2 linked regions of the Rudanella lutea DSM 19387 genome follow. The protein of the gene in region 2 interacts with the protein of the main gene of each other region in a pairwise test. Links are inferred from orthologs where the notes say so. Each region holds a gene or a part of one and is shown on either strand. Other genes may lie near its edges.

Evidence for each region.
Region 1: the proteins of rlmN (region 2) and ftsZ interact in binary tests that used the Escherichia coli proteins (3 or more experiments, as listed by UniProt). The link is inferred for Rudanella lutea DSM 19387 from one-to-one orthologs.

The regions. Positions count from the first base shown.
Region 1 is NZ_KB913013.1:3,374,063-3,377,349, reverse strand. Bases 32-2,992 are described here. They hold ftsZ (cell division protein FtsZ), read right to left. Parts: upstream 2,273-2,992; coding sequence 791-2,272; downstream 32-790. Other genes in these bases: ftsA (cell division protein FtsA), read right to left, coding at 2,305-2,992; RUDLU_RS0113865 (DNA alkylation repair protein), read right to left, coding at 32-656. Outside these bases: more of RUDLU_RS0113865, read right to left, coding at 1-31; more of ftsA, read right to left, coding at 2,993-3,287. UniProt on the Escherichia coli protein: Essential cell division protein that forms a contractile ring structure (Z ring) at the future cell division site. The regulation of the ring assembly controls the timing and the location of cell division.
Region 2 is NZ_KB913013.1:3,657,704-3,661,015, forward strand. What follows is about bases 123-3,108. They hold rlmN (dual-specificity RNA methyltransferase RlmN), read right to left. Parts: upstream 2,166-3,108; coding sequence 1,080-2,165; downstream 123-1,079. Other genes in these bases: RUDLU_RS0115115 (lysophospholipid acyltransferase family protein), read left to right, coding at 262-1,074; RUDLU_RS0115125 (CvpA family protein), read right to left, coding at 2,222-2,752; RUDLU_RS0115130 (GatB/YqeY domain-containing protein), read right to left, coding at 2,828-3,108. Also shown: RUDLU_RS0115110 (porin family protein), read right to left, coding at 1-56; more of RUDLU_RS0115130, read right to left, coding at 3,109-3,277.

The sequences.
Region 1 (3,287 bases), 280 kb from region 2 along the record:
TCAATGGCATACCGCAGACTGGTGCGGGGCAATTGCCGGATATGATCGTGCAGAAACTCTTCGAGGGCTTCGGGGTTCCGTTTACCAGCTTCGCGCAGCATCCAGCCGATTGCTTTATGGATCAGATCATGGCGGTGGCTGGCCATTCGTTCGGCCAGGGCGAAGGTGTCGGTGAGTTGCCCTTTTCGGATAAACGCCAGCGTGGAAACCATCGCTATCCGTTGGCTCCAGAGATGCCCGGTGTCGGCCAGGGTGTATAATAACGATCGGTCTTCGTTCAGCAAGGCCTCTCCCACAATAGCCGGACAGCTCGAATCGACCAGATCCCAGTTGTTTACCCATGCCACGCTCGCCAGATACCGTTCCAGAATTTCGGTTTGAGCCACGGGGCCACCTTTTCGGCTTTGTTGAACCCATATCAGCAACCCAACCATCCGGCATTCATGGTAGCTATCGCGCACCAGTTGTTCCGTTTGCTCCATAGGCAACTGACGGAATTGGCGTGCTATAGCATGTTGTTGCGGCATGGATAACCCCAGAAACTGGTCGCCCTCGGCGTATTGGCCCGGCCCAGTCTGGAAATACCGGGCCACAAACGACGCTCGTTCAGGCTGTTGCAGGGCCATGAGTTGTCTCTTTACCTCGGCGGCATTCATTTACGTAGGTTCTGCTTTGGATAACTTGTCTAAAGGTCGTGATAGACGCAGCCCCACCCCGAATGAATGACCCATCTACACGAAAAAGCCCGCTCGAAGTTATTCGAGCGGGCTCAGGAGGTATGTTAGTCGTCTTAGTCGCCCAACCGGTACCGCACCAGCTCCCCTTCCGGGATCAGCTGCATGTCGTACAAGGCAATTTTATGACGCAGGTAAGCCGGTGTTTCGAGATCACGCTCGGGAATCCGGTTATTATAAAAATCGTCGATCATCCGCTGGATATGCTCATTGTCGCCAGCGTTGTGCACTTCAATCAACACCTCAGGCGTGATTTTGTGCGTCTGCGGCATCCGGTCGCCCCGGCCGGGCACCACAATCACATCAGCACCCACGTTCACCGAGCGAGTTGGAATCTGGTCTTCAAACACGCCGGGGAGCGCCTTTTCGTTCGCTTCCTCTTCAATGGCGGCCAATACCAGTTTCTCCGACTCAGCGCCCCCCAGTTCAATTGGGGCCTCTGCCACAGGCTCCTCGTCGCGGGTTGCTACTGTCGTCTTTTCGTCTCGGGCATCTGTCTTTTTGTCGTCTACGTTCTCGCTGGGGGTTATGCCATTGGGCGTCAAAATCTGCCCAATGTCATTGATTGGCTCAAAGCCAGCGGCAATAATCGTGACCCGCAACTTAGAGCCCAGAGTCTTGTCCACAATGGCACCAACTTTCACCATTTTGGCCTCGGCCTGGATTTTCTCGGCCACGTACTTCGAGATGATGGTCATCTCGTTCATTTTCATGGCGTGTTCTTTGCTTGAGGCAATCGTCAGCAGGACTTTTTTGGCCCCGCGAATGTCACGATCGTTCAACAAAGGCGAATTGAGGGCAGCTTCAATGGCCGACAGCGCCCGGTTTTCACCGTCTGCTTCGGCCGACCCCATCACCGACTGACCGGCATTGCTCAACACCTTCTTCACGTCGGCAAAGTCGGCGTTGATATCCCCCTGAGTGGTGATGATCTCGGCAATACTTTTCACCGCATTAGCCAGCACGTTATCGGCATGACCATAGGCTTCGGTCCAGTCGAGATCGCCATAAAGCTCGGCCAGTTTATCATTCAGTACCACCAGCACCGTATCGCAGCTTTCTTTGAGCCGCTCGATGCCTTTCATGGCCTGTTCTTTCTTTTCAGTGCCTTCGTACCAATACGGTGCCGTTACAACAGCCACGGTCAGCAGCTTCAGTTCACGCGCCACTTCGGCCACAACCGGTGCAGCCCCCGTACCCGTACCACCGCCCATACCGGCCGTGATAAAGACCATTTTGGTTGGTGCAGCCAGCAGGTTACGAATCTCGTCGATTCCATCGCGGGCGGCTTTCTCACCGGCTTCGGCCTCTGTACCAGCCCCCAGTCCGTCGCCCAACTGAAGCTTAGTCGGAACAGGAGAGGCCATCAGTGCCTGCCGGTCAGTATTGCAAACGGCAAAACTGACGTCTTTAACGCCCATTTTCCACATGTGCTTAACGGCATTGCCGCCCGCACCACCCACACCAATGACCTTGATGATCGGGCCGTTTTCGTCCGGAATTTCGTAAGCGTATCCGTGATCAAGCATCGTGTTCATAGGGTGTCAGTCGTTCTGGTATGAGGTACAAGTTAATAGGTGTCCTTCTTTTCAATGAAATCATCACTTGAAAAGATCCGTTTAAGTTTGGCGAACCAGCCTTCTTTGGGGGCCTCTTCGGGCTCTGCAGCAGGCCGGTACGGTTGTTTGGCCGTTGGTGGAGTACTGGCTTTGGGGGCTTCAGAGGTCCGGGCGGGGTCGCTGATAAAGCTTACTCGCTCATCGACCTGCCGGAAACCAGCCCAAACCAAGCCCAATGCCGTTGCGTATGCCGGATCGCTCACCAGATCAGCCCGGCCGTTGTGCTCCAGCCACTCGGGGTAACCCACGCGTACATCCATCCCCGTGACCCGCTTAAAAATGGCCTCGATGTTGGGCGTCGATGCGGTTCCTCCCGTCAGAACAATACCCGCCAGCAGTTTATGCTCAAAACCTGACCGCAGAATTTCGGCCTGTACCAATGCCGCAATCTCCTTCAGCCGATCTTCCATGATGAGCGACACATTCCGCAGCAGCACATCCTTATGTTTGCGATTGACCAACCCCGGCACCGAAACTACCTCGTTCAGGCGGCTATCGGTCGGGTTAGCATTCCCAAACTGTACTTTGATCTGCTCGGCATGGTTGCTCAATACCTTGCACCCTTGTTCAATATCGTTCGTCAGGCTGTTGCCGGCCCACGGTAAAATCGAAATATACCGCAACACATTGCGGTGATAAATAGCAATATCCGTTGTGCCGCCACCAATGTCGACCAGCGCCACGCCAGCCTGCTTTTCGTCTTCGGTCAGCACAGCCATTCCCGACGCCAGCACCGACAGCACGAGCTGATCGCGTTTCAGGGAGCTATTCGCGGCCCGCTCAATGCACTTCTTGGTGTTCAGTGCGGCATTGGCCGGGGCCATAATAATCTGAAAATCGGCCCCCAGCTTTACACCATTCCGCCCTACGGGGTCTTCAATACCCGGCTCACTATCGACCGTAAAGTCCATGGGCAATACATGCACGATTTCGT
Region 2 (3,312 bases):
GAAGTGGTGGTGAAGAGGCCGATTGCCGCAGCAAAGGCGAGTACGATTCGTTTCATGGGAAGCAGATTCTTTAGTGCCAGCCCCGTCAGGCAAAATTCGTTTGGCCGGGTGTTTCTGGCTGTTTCTGGTTCTTTGACGAGCGCCGTGCGAAAAGGATTAACCGGGTAGGAAATTTTTTTTCTGTCTTTGTGCGATACAAGCCCGTTCACAAACAATGTACAGGGCTTGTATATTTACACTTTACGCGACAGCCCATTGATGATGAAATACGTTAAGCCAACCAAATTCAGTTATTTACCCAAGCCGCTTGCCCTGCTCGATGTGCTGGGCCTGTTTGAGTGCGATCCGTTTGGTAATTCACTGTTGGTGAAACGAATCCTGATCGGAACCATTGGTTGGTTTACCTACGCGCGGTACACGGTAGTAAACCGAATTGAGATTGAGGGGACGGAAAATATCGAGAACCTACCGATTAATAACGTGCTATTCCTGTCCAATCACCAGACCTACTTTGCCGACGTTATTGCCTTCTTCCACATCTTCTGTTCGGTGAAATGGGGCTTCAAAAATACCCTGCTGCCGCCCATGTACCTGTTTGGCCCACGAGCCCGTAACTATTACGTGGCTGCTTCGGAAACGATGAAAAAGGGGGTTCTGGCCCGTCTGTTCAGCATGGGCGGAGCGATCACGGTAGAGCGGTCGTGGCGGGCCGATGGGCGCGATGTTAAACGGGAGGTAGATACCTCCGCGGGTGAGAAGGTCGGTAAGGCACTTGCCCACGGCTGGGTGGTGAGTTTCCCGCAGGGGACCACCAGCCCGTATGCCCCTGTACGCAAGGGCACGGCCCACATGATTATGCAGAATCAGCCCATTGTAGTGCCTATCGTGATCAACGGGTTTCGGCGGGCGTTCGATAAAAAGGGGCTCCGGTTTAAGAAGCGCAACACCCTGTTGACAGTGCGGATTAAGCCCCCGCTTCAGATCGACCCCAACGACTCAGTCGATGATATTGTGGCCAAAGTACGAGCGGCCATCGAACAGGACGTGCCGGATTGGGTGGGAAGTAAGGAGTAGTCGGCTTACTTCTCTTTCCCCGCCAGCTGCCCGCAGGCGGCATCAATATCTTTACCCCGGCTCCGGCGAATATTGACCGTTACGCCCTTTGCGTCGAGAAAACCGGCAAACTTGTCGAGCGTTTGTGGATCGGTATTGGTGAAATTGGCCTCCGCAATTGGGTTGTACTCAATGATGTTAATCTTGGCCGGCACCCGCTTCGTAAACTCCCACAACTCTTTAGCGTCTTGCAGGGTATCGTTGAAGTTGTAAAAAACGATGTATTCAAACGTGACGCGCGTACCCGTTTTGCGGTAGAAGTAATTGAGCGATTCGGCCAGGTTCTTGAGCGAGTTGCTCTCGTTGATGGGCATAATCTGGTTCCGCTTTACGTCGTTGGCCGCGTGTAACGACAGGGCCAGGTTAAACTTCACCTGATCGTCGCCCAGTTGTTTGATCATCTTCGCAATACCAGCCGTCGATACCGTAATCCGCTTCGCCGACATACCCAGCCCATCGGGCGAGGTTATCCGATCGACGGATTCGAGCACGTTTTTGTAGTTCAGCAAAGGCTCGCCCATGCCCATGTACACAATGTTGGTAAGCGGAGCCTCGTAGTTGGCCTTAGCCTGCCGGTCAATGGCCACCACCTGATCGTAAATCTCGGCTGCGTCGAGGTTTCGTTTACGGTCCATGTAACCCGTTGCGCAAAACTTGCACGTGAGCGAGCACCCGACCTGACTCGACACACAGGCGGTCATGCGCGGGCCGCCCGTTGCGTCGGTGCGCTCACGGTCCTGAAGGGTGTCGTCGTTGCGCAAAGCCGGAATCAGCACTCCTTCCACCAGGTTGCCGTCGAACAACCGAAACGATGATTTGATGGTGCCGTCGTTACTGCGTTGTTCGGTAGCAACTGACAAAGGCCGGATTTCAAATGCCATTTCGAGCTTCTCGCGCAAAGGCACCGACAGGTTGCTCATCTGCCCAAACGAGTGCGCCGACTTTTTCCAGAGCCATTCGTGTACCTGTTTGGCCCGAAAGCCCTGCTCGCCGTTTTGCACAAACCAGTCTTTGATTTGCGTAGGGGTGAGTTTGCGGATGTCTTGTTTCATGAAGAAAGAGTGAGAGAGTGAAAGAGCGAATAAGGGACTGTTCTTGAGTCAAACGTTTACTCTTTCACTCTTTCACTAATTTTTTTTCCCGCTTCGAGGCCTTTAGGAACCCACACGGCGGCTACGTCCATCACTTTGGGGGCTACCGGCCGAATAAGGGGATATAAATACGTGTCTTTGGTTTGTTGGGGGGGCATTTGCACGCCCATATAGCTGAACAACCAGAGCATCACACTAATTCCAAACACCCACGTAAAGATGCCAACAGCGGCTCCGGCAAACCGATCGAAACTGCCGAGCAACGTTTGCCGGAGCGATTGGCGCAGCGAGTAGCCCATCCGGTTGACCATAAAGACAACCGGGAAGAAGATAATGGAGAAGCCGAGCCACGGCAAAAATTTGCGGGCCAGCTCGCGGCTGATATACGGGGCAAGCAGGTCGATGCCGAAGCTCAGAAACTTAAGCCCGACCACCATTGCCACCACAAAGGCAATTACGGCCACCACCTCGACCAGCAGCCCCTTGCGGTACCCGTTCCAGGCACCCCAAATCAGTGGAATCAGAATCAGAATGTCGAGGGTCTTCATAGCAATGAACAATAAACAACGAACAGTGCATAAGGGCTGTTCGTTGTTTATTGTTCGTTGTTAGCTGTTCGTTGTTTATTGCAGTAGTGACTTCACCATAGCCGAAATCGCCTTTCCTTCGGCTATACCGGCCAGTTCTTTGGTGGCTACCCCCATTACTTTACCCATGTCTGAGGGGGCCGAGGCACCCACGCGGCCGATAATGTCCTGAAGCCTGGCCCGGAGTTCGTCTTCGGTCAGTTGCTTGGGCAGGTACTTTTCGATCACCGCGATTTCGGCTTCTTCGGTGGCGAGCAAATCCGCGCGGCCTTGTTGCCGGAAAATATCCGCCGAGTCTTTGCGCTGCTTCACGGCTTTGGTCAGCAGCTTCAGCTCGTCTTCGGGTTTCAGGCCGTCGCCCGCGCCCTCTTTGGTTTCTTCGAGCAGAATAAGGGATTTAATAGCGCGGAGAGCCCGCAGTTTATCGGCTTCTTTGGCCAGCATGGCCTGCTTGATATCGGCGTCGATCTGTTGTTTCAGTGACATGAATGAAAAACGAAAGAGTGAAAGAGCGAAAGAGT